DNA from 2 places in the Paenibacillus sp. J31R109 genome. Region 2 is predicted to be linked to the other one. Evidence: predicted binding sites of a transcription regulator. Region 2 holds the regulator's gene; the other holds the start of a gene.
What was found. Region 2 encodes NrdR, which represses ribonucleotide reductase genes. Its sites were predicted from a motif close to AACACNATATATNGTGTT; they were not measured.

Region 1 (11,040 bases), on a different contig from region 2:
CATTGACTAAAACAGCAGACAACCTGCTTAAATACAAGTACATCGTTGCTAACACAGCGAGAGAATACGGTAAAGTAGCTACTTTCATGCCGAAACCACTATTTGGTGACAACGGTAGCGGAATGCACGTTCATATGTCCATTTTCAACGAAGGTAACCCTTTGTTCTACGAAAAAGGTTCATATGCTAACTTGTCCGAAATGGCTATCAACTACATCGGTGGTATCCTGTATCACGCTCCAGCGTTGATCGCGATCACGAACCCAAGTACAAACTCCTTCAAACGTCTAGTTCCTGGTTACGAAGCTCCGGTAAACCTTGTATTCTCCAAAGGTAACCGTTCTGCAGCAGTTCGTATTCCAATCGCAGCTGTGACACCAAAAGGTTGCCGTATTGAGTTCCGTACACCTGATAGCACAGCTAACCCATACCTTGCTTTCGCAGCAATGTTGATGGCTGGTCTTGACGGTATCAAAAAGAAAATCGATCCACGTGCTCTTGGATACGGTCCTTTCGATACAAACATCTATGAAATGTCCGATGCTGAGAAAGCTGAAATCCGCAGCGTTCCTGGTACATTAGACGAAGCTTTGGATGCTCTTGCAGCTGATTCCGACTTCTTGCTTGAAGGCGGCGTATTCACACAAGACTTCATCGATAACTACATCGACTTGAAACGCGGCGAAGCGAAACAAGTTGCAATCCGTATTCACCCGCACGAGTACAACCTTTACTTCGATTGCTAATTTTTAGCACTTATCAAGTATGATCATAGAAACTGCCCCTTCATAGGACGCTATGGAGGAGCAGTTTTCTTTTTATTAATTACTAAACATAAGTATATACAAAGTATAATTGTCAGGTATAATTAGCGAGAGATGTTTAGCAAAGGAAGGATGACATTAATGAAAATTACGATTGTTGCGGGAAGTAATCATAGCGCTGCTACAAGTACACGACTTGCTGCATATATTCAGCATTTGGCTATGCAGGAACAACATGAGGTAGCACTCCTAGATCTATACCGAACACCATTACCGTTTTATTCGCCTGAAGATGAAGGGGACACTCACCCAGCCTTGGAGGCATTTAAACATGCGATGCTGTCCGCCGATGCGATTGTACTGGCAACCCCAGAATATCACAGCGGCATGTCGGGCGTATTGAAAAATGCGCTTGATCATGTTGGGCAGGATCATTTCAAGAATAAAGCTGTGCTATCAATCAGCTCTTCTGGTGGAGCAGTTGCTGTCAGCTCACTGACACAGATGCAGACGACGATTCGCAATCTACACGGAATTAACTGTCCGGAATGGATTTCCATTGGCGGGGATCAGCGGAAGAGCTTCCGAGTAGATGCTAGTTTCGAAGACATTCAACCCGATATTGATAAGAGAATACGTCGTGTAGTTGGCTCTTTTCTTACGCTTGCTGAGCAGCTTTCGGGACGAGCATAAGGGTAACGCGTAGGCATACATATCAAAATAGGACCAAGTCATTAGACTTGGCCTTTTTGTATTTCTACACACTTTTGACACATTTATATGGTACAGTATGGTAAAAAATGAACGGTGGGGAGAATATGGGAGCCCAGTGGACAAACACAGAAGTTGTTCATTTGTTACGGCGTGCAGGTTTTGGTTCAACGAAAGAGGAGGTTGCGGCTTGCTTGTCGTTAGGCAGGGAGGAAACAGTTCGGCGTTTAGTCAGGGGTGAGAAATTGCTTGATAAAGCACCGGATCCCGTTCCTTTCGATCAATTTCATACGGATGGTAAGAAAGCCTTGGACCCGTTGCAACTCGTGGATCAGCAGATATATTGGCTTTATCGCATGGTCAATTCCCCTACGCCGCTCATTGAGAAGATGACGCTGTTTTGGCATGGGCATTTCGCGACAGCTAATTATAAAGTGAAGGATGCCTCACTTATGGCGAAACAAAATGAACTTTTTCGCACCTATGCCCTGGGGAACTTCAAAGAGCTGCTTACTGAAATCGGCAAGGACCCTGCCATGATGATTTGGCTGGATGTGAATCAGAACAAGAAGGGCAAGCCGAATGAAAATTATGCCCGTGAGGTGATGGAGCTATTCACGCTAGGTATCGGCCATTATACCGAGACGGATGTGAAGGAGTCGGCGCGGGCGTTCACTGGCTGGTCGTATAATAAGAACGAACAAAAGGTGAACTATAATGCGAAGCAACACGATAACGATGCCAAAACATTGCTGGGAGAAAGCGGTAAGTTAGATGCAGATGATGTGATTGACATTTTATTTCATCAAAAAGCTTTGCCAATGTTCTTAGCTGTTAAGTTGTTGCACTATTTTGCAACCGATACACCTTCGGAGAGCTGGGTTCAGAGCCTAGTAGCATTAATCACACAAAAGCAAACCGTGGGGGAAGTGCTGCAAGAACTATTCCTATCCGATGAATTCTACGCAGAGAATCATAGAATGGCGCTCATCAAAACACCGGCGGATTATGTAGCAGGTATTCTCAAATGCTGCAAGCTCTCTGTCGCCAAGGGGCACGCGCAAGCGATGCGCAAGATGGGGCAGGAGCTATTCGTCCCTCCTGACGTTGCGGGCTGGAGAGGCGGCGCCTCATGGCTCACAACGAATTGCTTATTGGCGAGATATCAGTTCGCGGAGGGCATTGCAAAGCAAATGAACGGACAACAGCTGAACGCGCCAGAAATGAAACCTGATCAAGGGGAATCCTCATTGGCCTGGGCGAAGATTTATGCAGAGCGCATAGGAGTTGCGGATTTATCCGAACAAACACAGCGAAGCTTAAGTGCTTATGCAGACGATACCATTGTACATAACGCGCAAGTGAAGCAAAAGCTGACAGGCTTGCGTGGTCTCTTGCAGCTCGTATTGATCAGTCCAGAAGCTCAAATGAAATAGGGGGGAACTTTGTGAAATTAACGAGAAGAGATTTTCTAATTAAAGGTACGGCGTTATTCGCAACCCTGGGGCTTGGCGGTGCACTGTTCACAGAAACAGGGAAATCTATATGGGCTGGTAGTTCCGAACCCGACGTGGATGAACCGGTGCTGGTTGTTGTGCAATTAAGCGGCGGGAATGACGGTATCAATACGTTGATTCCATATGGACAAGGTATATACTATGATACGCGACCAACGCTTGCATATGCGCAAAAAGAAGTCTTGACGCTTAATAATCAAGTTGGCCTGCATCCCAGTCTCACGGGCTTAGCAGCGTTGTATAAATTAGGAAAAATGGCTATTATACAAGGAGTCGGTTATCCAGAGCCTAATCGTTCCCACTTTCGCTCTATGGAGATCTGGCAAACGGCAGAACCTGCAAAGATGAGCCGCAGCGGCTGGTTGGCCAGATACGCGGAGTCTTCCTTGCCGCATAATCCAAACCCGCTCAAAGTGATTCAAATCGGCGGTTCAGGCAGCAAAGCATTCGCCTCAGATCGATCCAGCTTTCCTGTAATTCAATCCCTGGAATCCTATCATGTATTTGATCCTAAGACGGCCCTCATGGACAAGAATAGAATAACTAAAGCCTTCTTGGATATGTATGGGGCATCCAATCCGTTGGAACAGCTGCGTGTCGCATCAGTTAGAGGGTCAGAAGCCTATAAGAGCGTCGAAGCGATTCAATCACTTGCCGCCACCTATACGAAGAAAATAGAGTACCCGAATTCGAATTTTGCGAGAGACTTGCAGCTTGTGACGAAGCTGTTGGCTGGAAAGTCGGGTACGCGACTCTTCAATGTAGAGGTAGGTGGATTTGATGATCATGCGGATGAAAAGCAGCAGCATGCACAAATGCTTACTCAGGTCGATGAAGGGCTGACGGCCTTCTATCAGGATTTGCAGGCACAGGGATTACAGGATCGTGTGACTGTGATGGTGTTTTCCGAGTTCGGTCGTCGCGTGAAAGAGAACGGAAGCGGTGGGACAGACCACGGTACAGCGGCGCCGATGTTCGTTATTGGCGGTAAAGTAAAAGGCGGGCTGTATGGCGCTTATCCCAACTTGAGTAACCTAGACAATGATGATTTAAAATATGAGGTGGATTTCCGCTCCGTCTATAGTACGTTAATTGACTCGTGGTTAAAAGGAGATACAACCAGCGTGCTGGGCAAATCTTATGAGAATTTAAAATTTATTTAATGAGAGATAGAAGGTGGTGCCTGCTTGGAATTAGCGGCAATATCAGATCATATCGCGGAGGGGCTGCAAATTCTCTTCGTTGGTTATAACCCGAGTATCCGATCTGGTGAAACGGGGCATCATTATGCGAATCCGAGTAATCGATTCTATCGCATCCTGCTGCAGGCAGGTTTAACGCCTAGGCTCTACAAACCACAAGAGGATGGCGATCTCCTTCAAATTGGGTACGGCTTCACGAATATCGTAGCACGCCCCTCGCTAACCGCAGCAGAAATCACGGTGGAGGAGTATCGAGAAGGCAGACGTATTTTGAAAGAGAAAATCGAGTACTTCCGACCTAAGGTGGTGTGCTTCGTGGGGAAAGGTGTTTATGAGCAATATAGCGGCCGCAGAGGTATTGCATGGGGGATTCAACCGAACCCGATGGTAGACGGTGTTGTCGATTATGTATGCCCGTCTTCGAGCGGTCTTGTTCGGATGAAGCTGGAGGAAATGGTTGCGATTTACAGCGGTATTCGACCTGCGCTTGGAGAGCTTGTTTGAGGTTTTACTTGATGCTTGATCAGAATATTGCTATCATAGCCATAATACAAAAGCAAAGGTGTGGTCACTCATGGGAAACAGGGCCTATAACTTTAACGCAGGGCCTGCGGCGTTACCGCTCGAAGTACTTCAAAGAGCGCAAGAGGAATTTGTTGATTTTAAAGGTATTGGCATGTCCATCATGGAAATATCTCACCGTAGTTCGGAATATGAGCAAGTACATAATGAAACACAAGCGCTGTTGAAGCGTATTTTCGGTATTCCAGATGGATACCAAATTCTCTTTTTGACAGGTGGAGCGAGCTCTCAGTTCTCCATGATACCTATGAATTTCTTAAAAGCTGGCAAGGTTGGCAGCTACGTGTTGACAGGCGCTTGGGCCGAGAAGGCTGTACAAGAAGCAGCGCTATTTGGAGAAGTTTCTCTTGCAGCTAGTTCGAAAGAACAGAAATTCATGAAAATTCCTGCTCTAAGTGAAATTAACCTTGATCCGAATTCAGCTTATCTGCACATCACTTCCAATGAAACAATTGAGGGTGCGCAGTTCCAAAGCTTCCCGGATACAGGCAACATACCTTTAATCGGTGACATGTCCAGTGATATCTTGAGCCGCCCGGTTGATGTGTCGAAGTTCAGCATGATCTATGCGGGAGCACAGAAGAACCTTGGACCGTCTGGCGTGACTGTGGCGATTATTAAAGACGATTTACTCGTTGATCTGCCGAAAACAATCCCTACGATGATGCGTTATGAAACGCATAGCAAAAACAATTCCCTTTATAACACGCCACCGGCTTATTCCATTTACATGGTGAATCTGGTGTTGAAATGGATTGAGGAGCAAGGCGGATTAACAGTTATTGAAAAGAATAATATCGAAAAATCAGGCCTCATTTACAGCGCAATCGATAGCAGCAATGGCTTCTATCGTGGACCAGTGGATCTAGGAAGCCGTTCTAACATGAATATTACTTTCCGCTTGCAAGATGAAGAGCTGGAAAAGAAATTCATTAAAGAAACCGAGCAGCAAGGTTTTGTTGGTTTGAAAGGTCACCGCAGCGTTGGCGGTTTACGTGCATCCACGTATAACGCTGTACCTTACGCTTCATGTAAAGCACTTGCTGAATTCATGACTGATTTCCAACAACGCAACAGCTAATACAAAAGAAGGAAGCTATTCATGGCACCCTCGTGTGCGCATGGATAGCTTTTTTTTGTCGGAGGCATAGAGTTTCAATCGAAGTGTTCTGAAGCCTCTAGAGGGTCTCTGAGAAGGTTTAAAGAGGATGATTGAGAGAGAAGTTGCAACTAGATCTAGTGGGTGATAATGGTCCTAGGCATTTCGACATTTCTGAAAAAATCAAGTGAAAAATTAAAATATTTTTTCTAAACCTATCGAGCCACGCCCCGTCTAGGGTTTGGTGTTTTGGAAATGTAAATAGGCCTTTTACCTCGTTGACAAACACAATATATTGATATAAATTTGAAACTATCAACTAGATGTCGTGATAAAAAGCGCGTTGCGAGATTGCTGGCTGAAGGCTCAAATAGCGGCGGAAACCAAGTAATAACGCAGGTTTTAAGCTTTTTTGACCGCGTACGGAGTCGTTACGAAAACGCAGATTCTGTCGATTACAGGGTAGTATCACCCACGAGTGGCAGACGATAGAATGAGCATTTTTACTACATATAGGTTACTAGCAAGTGTTGGCACAAGATAGAGAGAATTGATAATGATAGGAGACGGAAGCTATGATAATTGCTTACGATTCGAAGACTGGAAATGTTCGCCGTTTTATTGCGAAACTCCAAATGCCTGCAGTTCAGATTGAGGAAGCGATGACGATGGACGAGCCATTCGTTCTCGTGACGTACACAACTGGTTTTGGTCAAATTCCTCCCAAGGTAGCTTCTTTCCTAGAAAGTAATTCTTCTCGTCTTCAAGGCGTAGCAGCTAGCGGTAATCGCAACTGGGGTGATGGCTTCGCCAAAAGCGCAGATACGATCTCTGCACTTTACGATGTTCCCGTATTAACGAAATTCGAATTATCTGGCACCAAAAATGATGTAGAACGATTTGTTCAGGGGGTACAAGCAATTGCGGCACATTGAACTTAATAATGAATTAATGCAACGCGGTATGGATGGTTTCTTCCAATTAGAGAAGGATAAAGAAGCTGTTGAAGTGTTTATGAAGGAAGTCCACAGCAAAAGCCTCACATTCCCCGATACCTCTTCGAAGGTTCGTTACATGATCGACAATAACTTCTACGAGAATGTTTATGACAAATACACCGAAGCTGAAGTAAACAGCGTGTATCAAGTGGCACATGACAATCAATTCGAGTTCGCATCGTATATGGCAGCTTCGAAATTTTATACAGATTACGCTTTACGCAGTGATGATAAGACGTTATATCTGGAGCATTTTCCAGATCGCGTAGCGATTGTAGCCCTGTACTTAGGTCGCGGAAATGCCGAGACAGCACGAGTACTGGCCCTGTCCATGATGGAGCAACGGTTGCAGCCAGCGACACCTACATTCCTGAACGCAGGTAAGAGTCGTCGAGGTGAAATGGTATCTTGCTTCTTATTGGAAATGGACGATTCCTTAAATTCCATCAACTATGTACTCGCAACGTGCATGCAGCTTTCCAAAATTGGCGGCGGGGTAGCCGTGAATTTATCGAAGCTTCGTGGTCGTGGTGAAACGATTAAAGGTGTTGAGGGCGCGGCAAAAGGAATTATACCTGTCCTTAAGCTGATGGAGGATGCGTTCTCTTATGCGGATCAGATGGGACAACGCAAGGGTTCAGGCGCGGCGTATTATAATATTTTTGGCTGGGACGTATTGGAATTCTTGGATAGCAAGAAAATTAACGCGGATGAGAAATCCCGTTTGAAAACTCTTTCGATCGGACTTATTGTTCCGAATAAGTTTTATAAGCTGGCGGAGGAAAACAAGCCTCTACATATTTTTGCACCTTATACCGTTCTTCAAGCCTATGGCAAGCATCTCGATGACCTGGATATGGATGAGATGTATGATGAACTCCTAGCGAATCCGAAAGTCAAAAAGAAAGTCGTCATGCAGGCACGTGATATGCTGACCAAAATTGCGACAACTCAACTGGAATCCGGTTATCCATATATGATGAATCGTACGAATGCGAATAAGGATCATGCCCTGAAAGGGATTGGGACGATCAAGATGTCTAATCTCTGTACAGAAATTTTCCAATTGCAAGAAACATCCGAAATTAATGATTACGGTCAAGATGACGTTATTCTTCGCGATATCAGCTGTAACCTAGCTTCCATGAACATTGCCAATGTGATGGATCGTAAAAAGCTGCGCGAAACCGTCCATGAAGGCATGATTGCTCTAACTTCGGTGAGTGATATGACGACGATCCATAATGCGCCAGGTGTTGCGAAAGCGAACCGTGAGCTGCACTCTGTCGGTCTTGGCGTTATGAACTTGCACGGCTATTTATCCAAGAACAAAATTGCTTATGAGAGTGCTGAAGCGAGAGATTTCGTTCGCACCTTCTTTGCAGCGATGAATTTCTATTCCATTGAAAAAAGTATGGAGATTGCCAAAGAATCCGGGCAAACGTTCGAAGGCTTTGAGCTATCCGAGTATGCCAATGGGAATTATTTTACCCGTTATACAGAAATAGATTACCGTCCGCTGTCGGACAAAGTGAAAGGTTTATTCGAAGGCATGCCGATTCCGTCTCCAGACGACTGGAAAGCGTTGCAAGCGAACGTTCAGAAGCATGGGCTCTATCATGCATATCGTTTGGCAGTAGCGCCGACGCAAAGCATCTCATATATCCAAAATTCAACCTCCAGCGTTATGCCGATTGTTGAGCCGATTGAGACACGTACGTATGCGAACTCAACAACGTATTATCCGATGCCATTCATGGCACGTGACAATTTCTTCTACTATAAATCTGCTTATCAGATGGATCAGTTCAAGATTCTTGACCTCATTTCGGAGATTCAAACGCATGTGGATCAAGGGATCTCGACCATTTTACACGTAAACAGTGATGTTTCAACAAGACAACTTGCTAAATTATACCTGTATGCGGCACACAAAGGACTTAAATCGCTCTACTACACACGAACCAATCAGCTATCCGTTGAGGAATGTGTAAGCTGCTCGGTATAATTAGGAAGGGGATTACCAATCATGACAAGTGCACCTACTCTAAATAAACCAATCGTTCGTAAAGCGGTAAATTGGAACCGACCTGATGATGATTTTACGAATACGTTCTGGAATCAAAATATTATGCAATTTTGGACAGATGAAGAGATTCCATTGTCTGATGATAAAATGTCTTGGATTACCTTGAGCGCTGTGGAGCGCGAGCTGTATATGAAGGTGCTAGGCGGTCTGACATTGCTCGATACGATGCAAGGCGGCGTTGGGATGCCGAAGATTCTTGAGCATGTGGATGGGCTGCAGCGCAAAGCTGTGCTTAGCTTCATGGGGATGATGGAGCAGATTCATGCGAAGTCTTACAGTTCGATTTTCACGACGCTGTCTACGACTGAGGAGATCAACGAGCTGTTCCAATGGGTGGAGCGCAATCCACACTTGCAGTTTAAGGCGAATAAGATTTCACACTACTATGAGAATATTAATACGACCAAAGAGCTGTATCTAGCGATGGCATCGTCTGTATTGCTAGAAAGCTATTTGTTCTATAGCGGTTTCTATTATCCGTTGTACTTGGCTGGCCAAGGTAAAATGACGAGCAGCGGCGAAATCATTGATTTGATTCTACGCGACGAGAGCATCCACGGCCTGTACATCGGCGTGTTGGCACAAGAGGTCTACGCGGAGCTTAGCCCAGTTGAGCAAGATGAGGCGTACGCGACGCTGTGTGCGCTGTTGAAAGAGCTTCATGCGAATGAAGAAGGCTATACAGATAGTCTGTACGGACCGCTCGGTCTAGCAGACGAGGTGAAAGCATTCTTACGCTATAATGCGAATAAGGCGTTCATGAATCTGGGTGTTGAACCGATGTTCCCGGAAGAAGAGATCAACCCGATTGTATTGAACGGACTGAGCACGAAGACGAAGCAGCATGACTTTTTCTCCAAAAAAGGCAATGGTTATGTGCGCACGATTCACGTCGAGGCTTTGACGGACGATGATTTTATATTTTAATAAGTGAAACATAGAAGTGAAGAAATGAACCACTCAGCGGTTGCTGGGTGGTTTTTTTGTGGTTATGCGCCTAGCTAATCGGGTCGATAAGCCCGTAACTCGAAAAATTCGAGTTAGGGGAAGGGAAAGAGGCGATATAGTCGCCGTAACTCGAAAAATTCGAGTTACGGGAAGGGAAAGAGTCGAAGTATTCGCCGTAACTCGAAAAATTCGAGTTACGGGAAGGGAAAGAGGCGATATATCCGCTGTAACTCGAAAAATTCGAGTTACGAGAAGAGAAAGAGACGAAGTAGCTGCTGTAACTCGAAAAATTCGAGTTACGGGAAGAGAAAGAGACGAAGTAGCCACTGTAAGTCGAAAAATTCGAGTTACGGGAAGAGAAAGAGGCGATAAAGCCGCTGTAACTCGAAAAATTCGAGTTACAGCGATCGAATCGTATCCAGGACTGATTGGGGTTCAGTCTCAAGGCTGATGTCAACGTAACAATGTTATGTTAAATTAAATTTGCAAAGGAGGGATGTCGTTTGGAAGAGGATTTGATCTCCAAAAAAGAGCTATTAGAGCTAACAGGAATATCCTATGGTCAATTATACCGCTGGAAACGGAAAAACTTAGTTCCTGAGGAATGGTTTATACGGAAATCAGCGTTTACGGGACAGGAAACGTTTTTTCCGAAGGGGCAGATGCTGGCGCGTATCGATAAAATTTTAAATATGAAAGATGATCTATCTCTGGACGAACTAGCGGATGTGTTCTCTATCGTTCCGAGTGATCTGAGAATAGACAAATTAGAGCTTGTGAATCGTAACATTGTTTCACTAGCGACGATTGAATATGCTTCCCCCTTTTTAGGTGCGACTGCGGTGTACAGCTTTGAAGAAACGTTGTTTCTGTTCCTATTAGAGGATTGCTTACAAACTGGGGAGATGAGCCTCGATGAAGGAAAGCACCTGCTTCTGACGATGAAAGAGCAATATGCCAAGTTTGAGGGAAAGCCTTGTGATTTAATTTTTATTCGCAAGATGGGCTTAACTTTGTTCTTCCTTGTTACGACAGGCTGTGAACTGTTTTGCGAGCGTGGTGCTAAAGTCGTGCTCCGCGTGCAGGTAGCGAAGAAAATTGAAGAGTTGAAGCTAAAAATAACAACAGTG
Region 2 (11,040 bases):
GTATCTGGGGATAAGGATATGCTACAACTGGCTTCTGAGCAAGTTACGGTTGCAATTACCCGCAAGGGGATTAGTGAAATGGATCGCTTCGATCCTGAGGCAATTAAAGAGAAATACGGGCTTACGCCCCATCAAATCATTGATTTGAAGGGTCTGATGGGCGATACGTCCGATAATATTCCAGGTATTCCTGGTGTAGGTGAGAAGACGGCGCTCAAAATGCTGCATGACTTTGGCACGGTCGAAGAAGTGTTAGCGAACACAGCAAGTCTGAAAGGCAAGATGAAAGAGAAAGTCGAGGAGCATGCCAAGAGTGCCCTCATGAGTAAGGAGTTAGCCACGATTTATCGTGAGGTTCCCATGGAGACCGCTTGGGATTCGTTCCGCTATGATGGCTTCGATGGACAAGCGTTATCTAGCATGTTTCGCAAGCTGGAGTTCAAGTCACTGCTGGAGAAGATGGATTTTGGCACTGCCAGCGTAGAAGCCGAAGATCTCGTCGTCGAGAGTCTGGAAGCCGTCGCGGTTACGGAAGCCAATATCGAGACACTGATCGCTCAGTTGGACGACCATGCAGCTATCCATGTGGAAGCGGTGGGGGAGAATCCACACCAAGCTGTCATGGTTGGGGTTGTGTGGTTTATGGATGACGGAAGCGGGAATACCTCCTACTTCGTACCGTTTGCTCTGTTGCAAAGCGATGCGGGCAAGCCGCTGCGCGATTGGCTGAGCGATGCGTCGAAGAAGAAGCAACTCTTCGACCTGCATCGTGCGCAGCTGGCGCTGGCTTGGCAGGGCATCCACCTCGCAGGGGTGGATTTCGACGTGCTGCTGGCCGCCTATCTCCTCGATCCGACGGAGTCGAATCTCAGTATGAGCGGCCTGTCTGTGAAATATGGTCTGCCTAACGTGAAGGCAGACGAAGATGTATTCGGCAAAGGCGCGAAGTTTCGCCTGCCGGAAATGGCTGCGCTTAGCGACCACTTGGGCCGCAAAGCGATGGCGATGGCGCGCATGGTACCCGTGTTGCGCGATGAATTAGAGAAGAGTGGTATGCACCACCTCTTCTACGAGCTTGAACTGCCCCTCTCCGGCGTTCTCGCGGAGATGGAGATGCGCGGCATCGCGGTGGATGCCGAAGGGCTTAAATCGCTCGGCGTGGAGCTTGGTAAACAGCTGGACACGATCATGTCCAGCATTTACAAGCTTGCCGGCGTCGAGTTCAACATCAACTCACCGAAGCAGCTCGGTGAGATTCTGTTCGAGAAGCTGGGGCTGCCAGCTTCGAAGAAGACCAAGACCGGCTATTCGACGGATGCCGAGGTGCTCGAGCGCCTTGCGCCCTACAACGAAGTGGTAGGGCAGATTCTCCACTACCGCTCGCTTGCGAAGCTGCAGTCGACGTACGTCGAGGGGCTGCTCAAAGAGGTGCGGCCAGAGACCGGTAAGGTGCACACCTATTACCGGCAGACCATTGCCGCGACGGGACGTCTCAGCAGCCAATTCCCGAACCTCCAGAACATTCCGATTCGTCTGGAGGAGGGCCGGAAGATCCGCAAGGTTTTCGTTCCATCCGAACCAGGATGGTACATTCTCGCTGCGGATTACTCCCAGATCGAGCTGCGCGTGCTAGCGCACATCTCGCAGGATGAGAAGCTGAAGGAAGCGTTCCTTCAGAATATGGACATTCACACGAAGACGGCGATGGACGTCTTCGGCGTAGAAGAAAGCGCCGTCGACAGCAATATGCGTCGACAAGCGAAAGCCGTTAACTTCGGTATCGTTTACGGTATTAGCGACTACGGTTTGTCTCAGAATTTAGACATTACCCGCCGGGAAGCTGCGCAATTCATTGAACAGTATTTCGCCGTATTCCAAGGGGTTCGCCGATATATGGATGACATCGTCAAGGATGCTCGCAGAGATGGGTATGTAACGACACTGCTGCAGCGCCGCCGAATGTTGCCCGAAATTACGCATTCCAACTTTAATATCCGTTCTTTCGCTGAACGTACCGCTATGAATACGCCTATTCAAGGAACTGCCGCTGATATCATCAAGCTAGCCATGGTTCAAATGGCAGATCGATTGGTTAAAGAAGGACTGAAAAGCCGTATGCTGCTTCAAGTACACGATGAGCTTGTCTTTGAAGTGCCGGCAGACGAGCTCGAAATGATGAAGTCGTTGGTTCCTGAAGTCATGGCAGCAGCACTGAAACTGGACGTTCCTTTACGTGCTGACGTTGATTACGGTCTCACTTGGTATGATGCGAAGTAACACGGAGCATGCAGGATGTGCTGCGTACGGATTTAACAACTAGAAGGAGGTGAACACCTTGCCAGAGCTACCCGAGGTCGAAACCGTCAAACGAACTTTAAATGAGTTAATCACAGGCAAAACGATCGCTAATGTTGTGGTGAGGCTGCCTCGTATTATCCAAAAGCCGGACGATATTCAGCAGTTTGAAACCTTGTTGCAAGGTCAAACGGTTGAAACGATTGAGCGAAGAGGCAAGTTTCTACGCTTCGTGCTCACGGACTACGTGATGGTCTCCCATCTGCGCATGGAAGGCCGCTATGGTTTGTATGCCGGCGATGATCCGCTAGAGTTGCATACGCATGTGTTGTTTCGTTTTACAGATGAAAGTGAGCTGCGGTACAAAGATGTGCGCCAATTCGGCACGATGCATCTATTCCCTAAGGGGGAAGAGCTTGCACAGCCTCCGCTCGTTAAACTCGGTCTTGAGCCGCTCGATGAGGCGTTCACGTACGAAGCGTTTCGCGGTGCCATTGCCCATCGAGCTACGAAGATCAAGCCGCTCCTGCTCAATCAAGCATATATTGTGGGCATCGGGAATATTTATGTAGACGAGTCCCTCTTCTTAGCGGGCATTCATCCCGAAAGGGAAGCTTCCTCGCTGAGTAAGAAGGAGCTAGCGTTGTTGCATGAGTCGATCATTCGAACCCTTCAAGATTCGGTTGATGTGGGCGGATCATCCATTAAATCGTATGTGAATGGACAAGGAGAAATCGGCCTTTTCCAGCACCAATTGAACATTTATGGACGACAATTACAGCCCTGCAAAACGTGTGGTAATGAAATTGTCAAAACAGTTGTAGGCGGCAGAGGGACACACATTTGTCTCACGTGTCAGCCACTTAAGCCCAAGCGGTCCCGAAAGAAGTCGGAGAAATAGGAACGAGAAGCGTACCCTCCCCATATGATATGGAGTACTTAGCCTAGGTAATAGCCCATGAGGCCTGTTAGTTAGGTAAAACGCTTAGGAGGGTTTGTATGCTTCCTGTCATTTCTCTGCTCATTTTGGCTTTTGCAGTTTCATTGGACGGTTTCGGTGTTGGTGTCATGTATGGGTTACGCAAAATCCGAATACCGCTGGTTTCAATTGGAATTATATCGCTATGGTCTGGTATTATTATATATACATCGATGCAGATCGGCGTTTTGATGTCGTCCTTTATGTCCCCAGGGGTTGCCAAACGTATTGGGGCTTTCATCCTTATCGGTATTGGTGTGTGGGCTCTTATTCAGATGAGACAAGGGCAAAAAAACCAAACGCAACAGGAGCAGCCTGCCAATACGCCAGATCAAGCGGTGGTCAGCAGTATGCCCTACAGCGAGATTCGCAACTCTGGTTACGTGGAGCCAGTGACGTTTGATACGCTGCAGCGCACCAAAGAAATTCTGAGTATTGAGCTAAAACGGTTTGGCCTTGTGATTCAAATATTGCGGACGCCTTCCATAGCGGATGTTGATAAGTCAGGGAATATCTCAGCTTCTGAGGCTACATTACTCGGCTTAGCGCTCTCATTGGATGCTTTCGGAGCGGGCATTGGTGCTGCTCTAATCGGGTTCGTGCCGTTATTAACGGCTTCTGTTATTTCGATTTCAAGCGGATCCTTGCTTGCAGTTGGCTTGCGGATTGGTTTCCGATATGCCGAGATGAATTGGATGAAAAAGCTGTCGATCCTTCCTGGATGTGTACTTATTATCATGGGACTTTTGAAAATGCTATAGTTCACTATCAATGAACTTTTAGGAGAGAAGCGATATGAATATCGGCTTAACAGGAGGTATTGCCTGTGGAAAAAGCACGGTTAGCCGTATGCTCGTTAGCCGTGGTGCCCTTTTAATCGATGCCGATCAGATTGCTCGTGATGTTGTCGAGCCTGGCAGTCCTGTTCTTGAACAGGTTGCTGCTGCTTTTGGACAAGCTGTGATTGGGCACGATGGATCATTGCAGCGTAAGATGCTCGGTGAAATCATTTTTGGATCCCCTGAAGCTCGGCAACAGCTTGAGGGATTGCTTCATCCTCCTATTCGTGCAAGGATGCGCGAGCAGATGACAACGTATGAACGGGACTATCCCACCAAGCTGGTTGTGGTCGATGTTCCTTTACTCATAGAATCGAATTTGGTGTCCATGTTTGAGGAGATCATGGTTGTTTATATTCCGCGTCACTTGCAGTTGGAACGACTGATGCAGCGAGATGGCTTGTCAGCAGAGACTGCTCAGCTTCGTCTTGATGCACAGATGTCGATTGAAGAGAAGCGTAAGCTTGCAGATATTGTGATTGATAATAGTGGGACTTGGGAAGAAACCAACATGAGGGTAGAGCGGTTTTGGGCAGGGAAGGGATTAGCATGACGTTCTTTCGAAAAAAGCGAATGTTTGCTATTCTGCTAATTGCTTTTGTCATGATCCTCTTCATGAATAGCGCAATTATAGGCAGAAAGCTATACCCCATCTACTTTGAGCAGGAGATTAAGCAAAGCGCGGCGAAACACAATATAGACCCTTTTCTAATTGCAGCCATTATTCGAGTTGAAACGAATTATAAATATCATTTAGAATCAAGTAAAGGGGCATTAGGCCTTATGCAGCTTATGCCTGATACCGCTGAATGGATTGTTGAATCGACGAATTTAGGGCCTCATACGCAAGAAGATTTGCTTCGTGTAGATATGAATATTTTTCTAGGATCTTGGTATCTGAATTGGCTGATCAAGCATTATAATGGGAACTTAATCTACGCTATCGCGGCGTATAATGCAGGACAAGGTAATGTGAATAAATGGAAGAATAATCAAGTGTGGGACGGAACCGAGTCGAATATCAGTGATATTCCTTTTGGTGAAACACGTCATTATGTGCAGCGTGTGCTGTATTATTATGAGAAGTATACGAAACTGTACACGGAGCAATGGAACGGCAACGGAGCTGCATAGCGGACTTGGCAAAAACAAAGAAGCATTGGACTAGCTCCCGGGGGAGCGAGGAGTCCAATACTTCCTGTTTGGCAGAGTCAAAAGCGTGCGCAATTCAAGATTACTTGAATTGACCTGCTAGAGATTGTTCTGCGATTTGTACCAGGCGACGAGTGATGCTACCACCAATAGAGCCAGTGTCACGAGAAGTCATGTTGCCATAGTAGCCATCTTGTGGGATAGCGATACCTAGCTCCTGAGCTACCTCATACTTCAACTGATCCAAGGCTGCGTTAGCTTGTGGAACGACTAAAGTATTGCTGCTTCTGTTTGAACTCATGTCTGTTCACCTCCTTGTCGGTTGGTAAATCTATTGTGTGCAGAACTCCAAACTTCAAGACATGTAACATCTGGTAAAGATATTTCCAAGAGAGAAAGGAGAGGAAAGCGAATGAAATGCCCGTTCTGTGACCATTCTGGTACGAAAGTGCTTGATTCGAGGTCTGCCAATGAGAACAAATCCATACGTCGTCGCCGTGAATGCGAGAAATGCGCTAGAAGATTCACGACTTTCGAAATGGTTGAAGAAACACCTTTAATTGTGATTAAAAAAGATGGAAGTCGGGAAGAATTTAGTCGTGAGAAAATTTTACGTGGCTTAATTCGTGCTTGTGAAAAAAGACCGGTTTCCATGGAGCGGCTAGAGATGCTCGTCTCTGAAGTCGAAATGCAGCTTCGCACGACAGCTCACGCCGAAGTCGATAGCCTTGGCATTGGTGAAATTGTGATGGAGCAATTGTACCCCGTCGATGAAGTGGCCTACATTCGCTTCGCCTCTGTCTATAGGCAATTCAAGGACATCAATATGTTCTTGAAGGAGTTAACGCAAATATTGGGAAAGCATGATGTTGGTCTGCTTAGGGACAAATAAGTAGCACCTGCTGCACAAATGACACAAAGCCGCATCACCTCGTGAAACGTTATGAGGGGGTGCGGCTTTTCTATGTTCACCATTTGATAAGGATGGGGTTGACTAATGCGTATTAACCGTTGTTGTCACAACTAAATTGTTCGTTGTTGAGGTGGAGGTAGAAGTTGAAGTGGAAGTAGAGGTGGAGGAGGCAGTGAACGATAAGGTTTCTAAATTCACCGATACCCCAATGGTGAGCCCAGTATTAATGACTAAACTAGCTGTCGTTAAAGTCGTTAAGTAGCTTAACTGAAGAACACCATTTACAAAAACATTGTAGTATCCATTACTGCCAGGAACCGTCAGACTGTTGCTAGGCAAGTTAGCTCCTGTGTCGTCCCTGAAGCTAGATGAAAGAATCGTAGTTACGCCTCCAAGAATATTTCCTAATACCACATTAGCCGTAAATCGTTTGACAAGCGGGGTAAGCGTCGTAGTTGTCGTAGTTGATGTTGTCGTTGAAGTTGATGTTGTAATTGTTCCTGAGACTACACTAGTCGCTGTTAAATGGAGTGTAATCAAGTGTTCGCTCATGGTTGTCCTCCTTTCAGCATGGGTAGATGCAACTCTAGTACTTGCTATATCATATGTTCAAAAATACTAGTTTGATTGGGAAATTCAGAGGGTGACACGAATTGATTTGTTTTTTTTCGAAATGTGACAAAAAATAAAAAAAAGACAGCGCATGGTGCGCTGTCTTTGGCTGCTTCATAGAGGGAAAGTCAATAATGATGCGCCCTCATGAGCTTTTGAAAAAAAAAAATTCTATTGACATCAACCGACTGTATTTTTGTTAGTGATAAGGCATAATTCGGTTATTGAATGCGTTTGTCCAGTTCACTTCGAAGAAAGTGAATGAACCGAATGGCTTCATCCGACGTTAATAAATTGCTGCCAAACGAGAATGAGAACATGTCCAAAATATCATGATCAGGAAGATGCAAGCTGTCAATCAATTGCATGACGTCTAGACTCATATTACCGTCAATCACCGTTTTATTCATGGTACAGATTCCTCCTTTGTCGTACTGTCATCATCGGATGGAGGCGGTAGCTGGCTGACATTTTGGACAATCACAATGGCCAATTTAGTCCCTCTAGCTTTGCGTCACCACTTTTCAGTGGTTTTGCCTTTATCATACCGATAACGTCTTTATATCAAAACTATATCACAGGTTAGGTTTATCGTGCTATTAATTACATTAATATTAATTCGAAGGATGGTTGAAGCATATGTCCGTCAATAGCCCAAAATCCAGCAAAAAAATTCAAGAATTGGATATTGTTGAGGTAGCGAAGGCGCTAGGCATTGATCAAGCTCGTTTACTTGCATATGTGTATAATCGACAAGAAGCTAGTCACGATCATATCCGTGTCGTGCCCGTTTCTTCTTCGGAACCATCTTAGCTAAAAGAAAGCACCGCAACAAAAGAGTTGCAGTGCTTGGATGAATGCTTACACCATGATTTTGCAAATATCATTCGTAAATTCAACTGGATCTTGCAAAGGCAAACCTTCGATAAGAAGGGCTTGATTATACAAGAGCGCCGTGTAAAGGTTTAGTTTCTCTTTATCTTTCTCAAAAGCATCCTTCAAGGAAGCGAACACGTCATGGTTGACGTTGATTTCTAATACTTTCTCTGCCTTAACATTTGGGTTATTCGGCATCGCGTTCAAGATCTTTTCCATTTCGATGGTGACATCGCCGTCTGTGGATAAGCATACTGGATGCTTTCTCAAGCGCTTGGAAGCTTTTACACTCGATACTTTACCAGCCAATAAGCCATTCATGTAGTCGAATAGATCTTGATTTTCTTTTTTATCAGACTCAGAATCGTTAGCGTTATCCTCTACATCAATACCAAGATCCCCGCTTGAAACCGATCTGAATTCCTTCTCTTTGTAAGTCATAATCATTTTGATTGCGAACTCATCAATATCATCAGTGAAGTATAGAATCTCGTAACCTTTATCAGTGACAAGCTCCGTTTGCGGAAGCTTATCAATTCTTTCCATCGACTCACCCGAAGCATAGTAAATGTACTTCTGGTCTTCTGGCATTCTGGATACATACTCGTCCAATGTGACAAGTTGTTTCTCCTTGGAGGAGGAGAACATCAATAGATCCTGCAATAGCTCTTTATGCGTACCGTAGTCGCTGTAAACGCCGAATTTAAGCTGTCTGCCGAAGGATTTGTAGAATTGCTCGTATTTCTCTCTCTCGTCCTTTAGAAGGCTTTGCAGCTGCCCTTTGATTTTGCTAGAGATATTTTTCGCAATTAATTTGAGCTGACGATCGTGCTGCAGCATCTCGCGGGAGATGTTGAGCGATAGGCTCTCGGAATCCACCATGCCTTTGACGAAGGAGAAATAGTCAGGCAGCAGGTCCGCACATTTATTCATAATGAGAACGCCGTTTGCGTAAAGCTCCAAGCCTTTCTCATATTCTTTGGAATAGTAGTCATAAGGCATGTTTTCAGGGATGAAAAGGATGGCTTGGTAGACTACCGCGCCGTCTGCACTCACATGAATATGCTTCAGCGGTTTGTCGAAGCCGTAATGTTTCTCGTGATAGAACTTCTCGTAGTCCTCAGGAGTAAGCTCGCTTTTGTTCTTTCTCCAGATCGGCACCATGCTGTTCACGTGCTGCTCTTCTTGGAAGTCTTCGTATTCGGTCTCGCTGCCTTCTTGGAGACGTCTGCTTGTGATGTCCATTTTGATCGGGTAACGAATGAAATCGGAGTACTTCTTGATAATCGCTTTCAGGCGATATTCGTCCAAGTATTCGTCGTAGCTGTCATCTTCGGTATTTGCTTTGATCGAGAGGACAATCTCCGTCCCAACGGAATCTTTGTTGGCAGGGGCAATCGTGTACCCATCTGCACCGTCGGATTCCCATTTATATGCGGTGTCGCTGCCAAGGGCTTTACTTGTTACCGCGATGTGGTCAGCAACCATGAATGCGGAGTAGAAGCCTACCCCGAATTGACCGATGATGTTGTGGCCATCTTTGGCTTCGTTCTCTTTTTTGAAAGCAAGAGATCCGCTTTTCGCGATAATCCCCAAGTTGTTTTCAAGATCTTCTTTCGTCATCCCGATCCCTGTATCGCGAATCGTTAAGATGCGATTGTCTTTGTCGGCTGTAATTTTGATGAAGTAGCTATCTTTGTCAAAAACGAGCGAGTCGTCTGTAAGTGCTTTGTAGTAAATTTTGTCAATCGCATCGCTGGAGTTGGAGATAAGCTCTCTTAGAAAGATTTCACGTTGTGTGTAAATCGAATTAATCATCATTTCCAATAGACGCTTGGATTCGGCTTGAAACTGTTTCTTTTCCACGGATAGATCTCCTTTCGATATGTAACAGGGTTTATAAAATTAGCACTCGCACGCTGTGAGTGCTATACACTAACTTTATAACATCCCTGAAATTTAATGTCAATTGGAAAGGCTAGAAAATCGTGCTAATGACCATGGATACTTCTGAAATTATCGCAGCTTCTGAAACATCTACAATAGCTGGAGCACCAGCAGCTTCCCCCAACTCTTTCAATTAGCTTCAGTCTCGGTAACATCTCCAACTCGTTACATCACCCGCTAGCGCACGGGTCATTTCGAAAAACCTGCGAAAATACATCTTTTAATAGGTTTTTGAGTGAAATAGAAGAAATTGCTGCGAATATGCAGTTTTTTGGTTCAAATTCATGGAGATTAAGAGATATTACGAGAAATTGATGTATTTTCGCAGTAATTTGACTTTACAAGGGTAAAATAAAGAAAATGCCTGCACATTCGCATCTTTTTACCGTGTAGCTTGTACTGTTGTTTCACATTCCTACCGCCGCGAGCACCTATGTTAGAAGAAGACGACTATTTTAAATTCCTACAACTATTTCAAAGCTTCAACTCTCGCAACTCCTCACATCACAAAGCAGCTACCCCAGCACGTTCAACTAGCTACACTCGCGCAACTCCTTCGCCCCCTGTAACTCCACACATCACTCAAGCAGCTGCCCAGCGCGTTCAACTAGCTACACTCCTGCAACTCCTTCGACTCTGTAACTCCACACATCACTCAAGCAGCTGCCCCAGCACTTTTAACTAGCTACACTCGCGCAACGCCTTCGACCTTGTAACTCCACACATCACTCAAGCAGCTACCCTGGCACGTTCAACTAGCTACACTCGCGCAACGCCTTCGACCCCTGTAACTCCATACATCACTCAAGCAGTTACCCCAGCACGTTCAACTAGCTACACTCGCGCAAGGCCTTCGACCCTGTAACTCCACACATCACTCAAGCAGCTCCCCCCAGCACGTTCAACTAGCTACACTCGCGCAACGCCTTCGACTCTGTAACTCCACACATCACTCAAGCAGCTGCCCCAGCACTTTTAACTAGCTACACTCGCGCAAGGCCTTCGACCCTGTAACTCCACACATCACTCAAGCAACTCCCCCGACTCTTTAAACTAGCTTCAGTCTCGGTAACATCTCCAATTCGTTACATCACCCGCTAGCGCACGGATCTTTTCGAAAAACCTGCGAAAATACATCTTTTAATAGGTTTTTGAGTGAATAAGAGGAAATTGCTGCGAATATGCAGTTTTTTGGTTCAAATTCATCCAGATCAGGAGATATAACGAGAAATTGATGTATTTTCGCAGTAATTTGACTTTACAAGGGTAAAATAAAGAAAATGCCTGCACATTCGCATCTTTTTATCCTAGCGGCCGCTTGATATGCTCCATCCCGTCTAATGCCTAATTCCTCACAGCCGATGCAGATTGTCTTGCATGAGCTCGTAACGCACAACATGTCTGCCTCCAGCACCAGCGAGCGGTGT

Region 1: nrdI (class Ib ribonucleoside-diphosphate reductase assembly flavoprotein NrdI) is a predicted target of NrdR. The motif match lies at 6,160-6,177, and genes of this name have one in related genera.

What each region holds. Positions count from the first base shown of each region.
Region 1 is NZ_JCAUAR010000011.1:27,183-38,222, reverse strand. Features, by position in the region: gene glnA (type I glutamate--ammonia ligase) at 1-746, shown strand, start outside; gene AC58QT_RS23960 (NADPH-dependent FMN reductase) at 906-1,457, shown strand; gene AC58QT_RS23955 (DUF1800 domain-containing protein) at 1,583-2,911, shown strand; gene AC58QT_RS23950 (DUF1501 domain-containing protein) at 2,923-4,155, shown strand; gene AC58QT_RS23945 (mismatch-specific DNA-glycosylase) at 4,180-4,698, shown strand; gene serC (3-phosphoserine/phosphohydroxythreonine transaminase) at 4,769-5,857, shown strand; gene nrdI (class Ib ribonucleoside-diphosphate reductase assembly flavoprotein NrdI) at 6,451-6,810, shown strand; gene nrdE (class 1b ribonucleoside-diphosphate reductase subunit alpha) at 6,797-8,881, shown strand; gene nrdF (class 1b ribonucleoside-diphosphate reductase subunit beta) at 8,903-9,889, shown strand; gene AC58QT_RS23920 (hypothetical protein) at 9,948-10,361, shown strand; gene AC58QT_RS23915 (YhbD family protein) at 10,414-11,040, shown strand, end outside.
Region 2 is NZ_JCAUAR010000006.1:353,060-364,099, reverse strand. Features, by position in the region: gene polA (DNA polymerase I) at 1-2,277, shown strand, start outside; gene mutM (DNA-formamidopyrimidine glycosylase) at 2,336-3,196, shown strand; gene AC58QT_RS18520 (MntP/YtaF family protein) at 3,295-4,035, shown strand; gene coaE (dephospho-CoA kinase) at 4,070-4,666, shown strand; gene AC58QT_RS18510 (lytic transglycosylase domain-containing protein) at 4,663-5,247, shown strand; gene AC58QT_RS18505 (alpha/beta-type small acid-soluble spore protein) at 5,348-5,566, opposite strand; gene nrdR (transcriptional regulator NrdR) at 5,678-6,157, shown strand; gene AC58QT_RS18495 (DUF4183 domain-containing protein) at 6,260-6,730, opposite strand; gene AC58QT_RS18490 (hypothetical protein) at 7,012-7,200, opposite strand; cyclic di-GMP riboswitch class I at 7,243-7,338, opposite strand; gene AC58QT_RS18485 (hypothetical protein) at 7,430-7,603, shown strand; gene htpG (molecular chaperone HtpG) at 7,652-9,532, opposite strand; gene AC58QT_RS18475 (DUF559 domain-containing protein) at 10,966-11,040, opposite strand, start outside.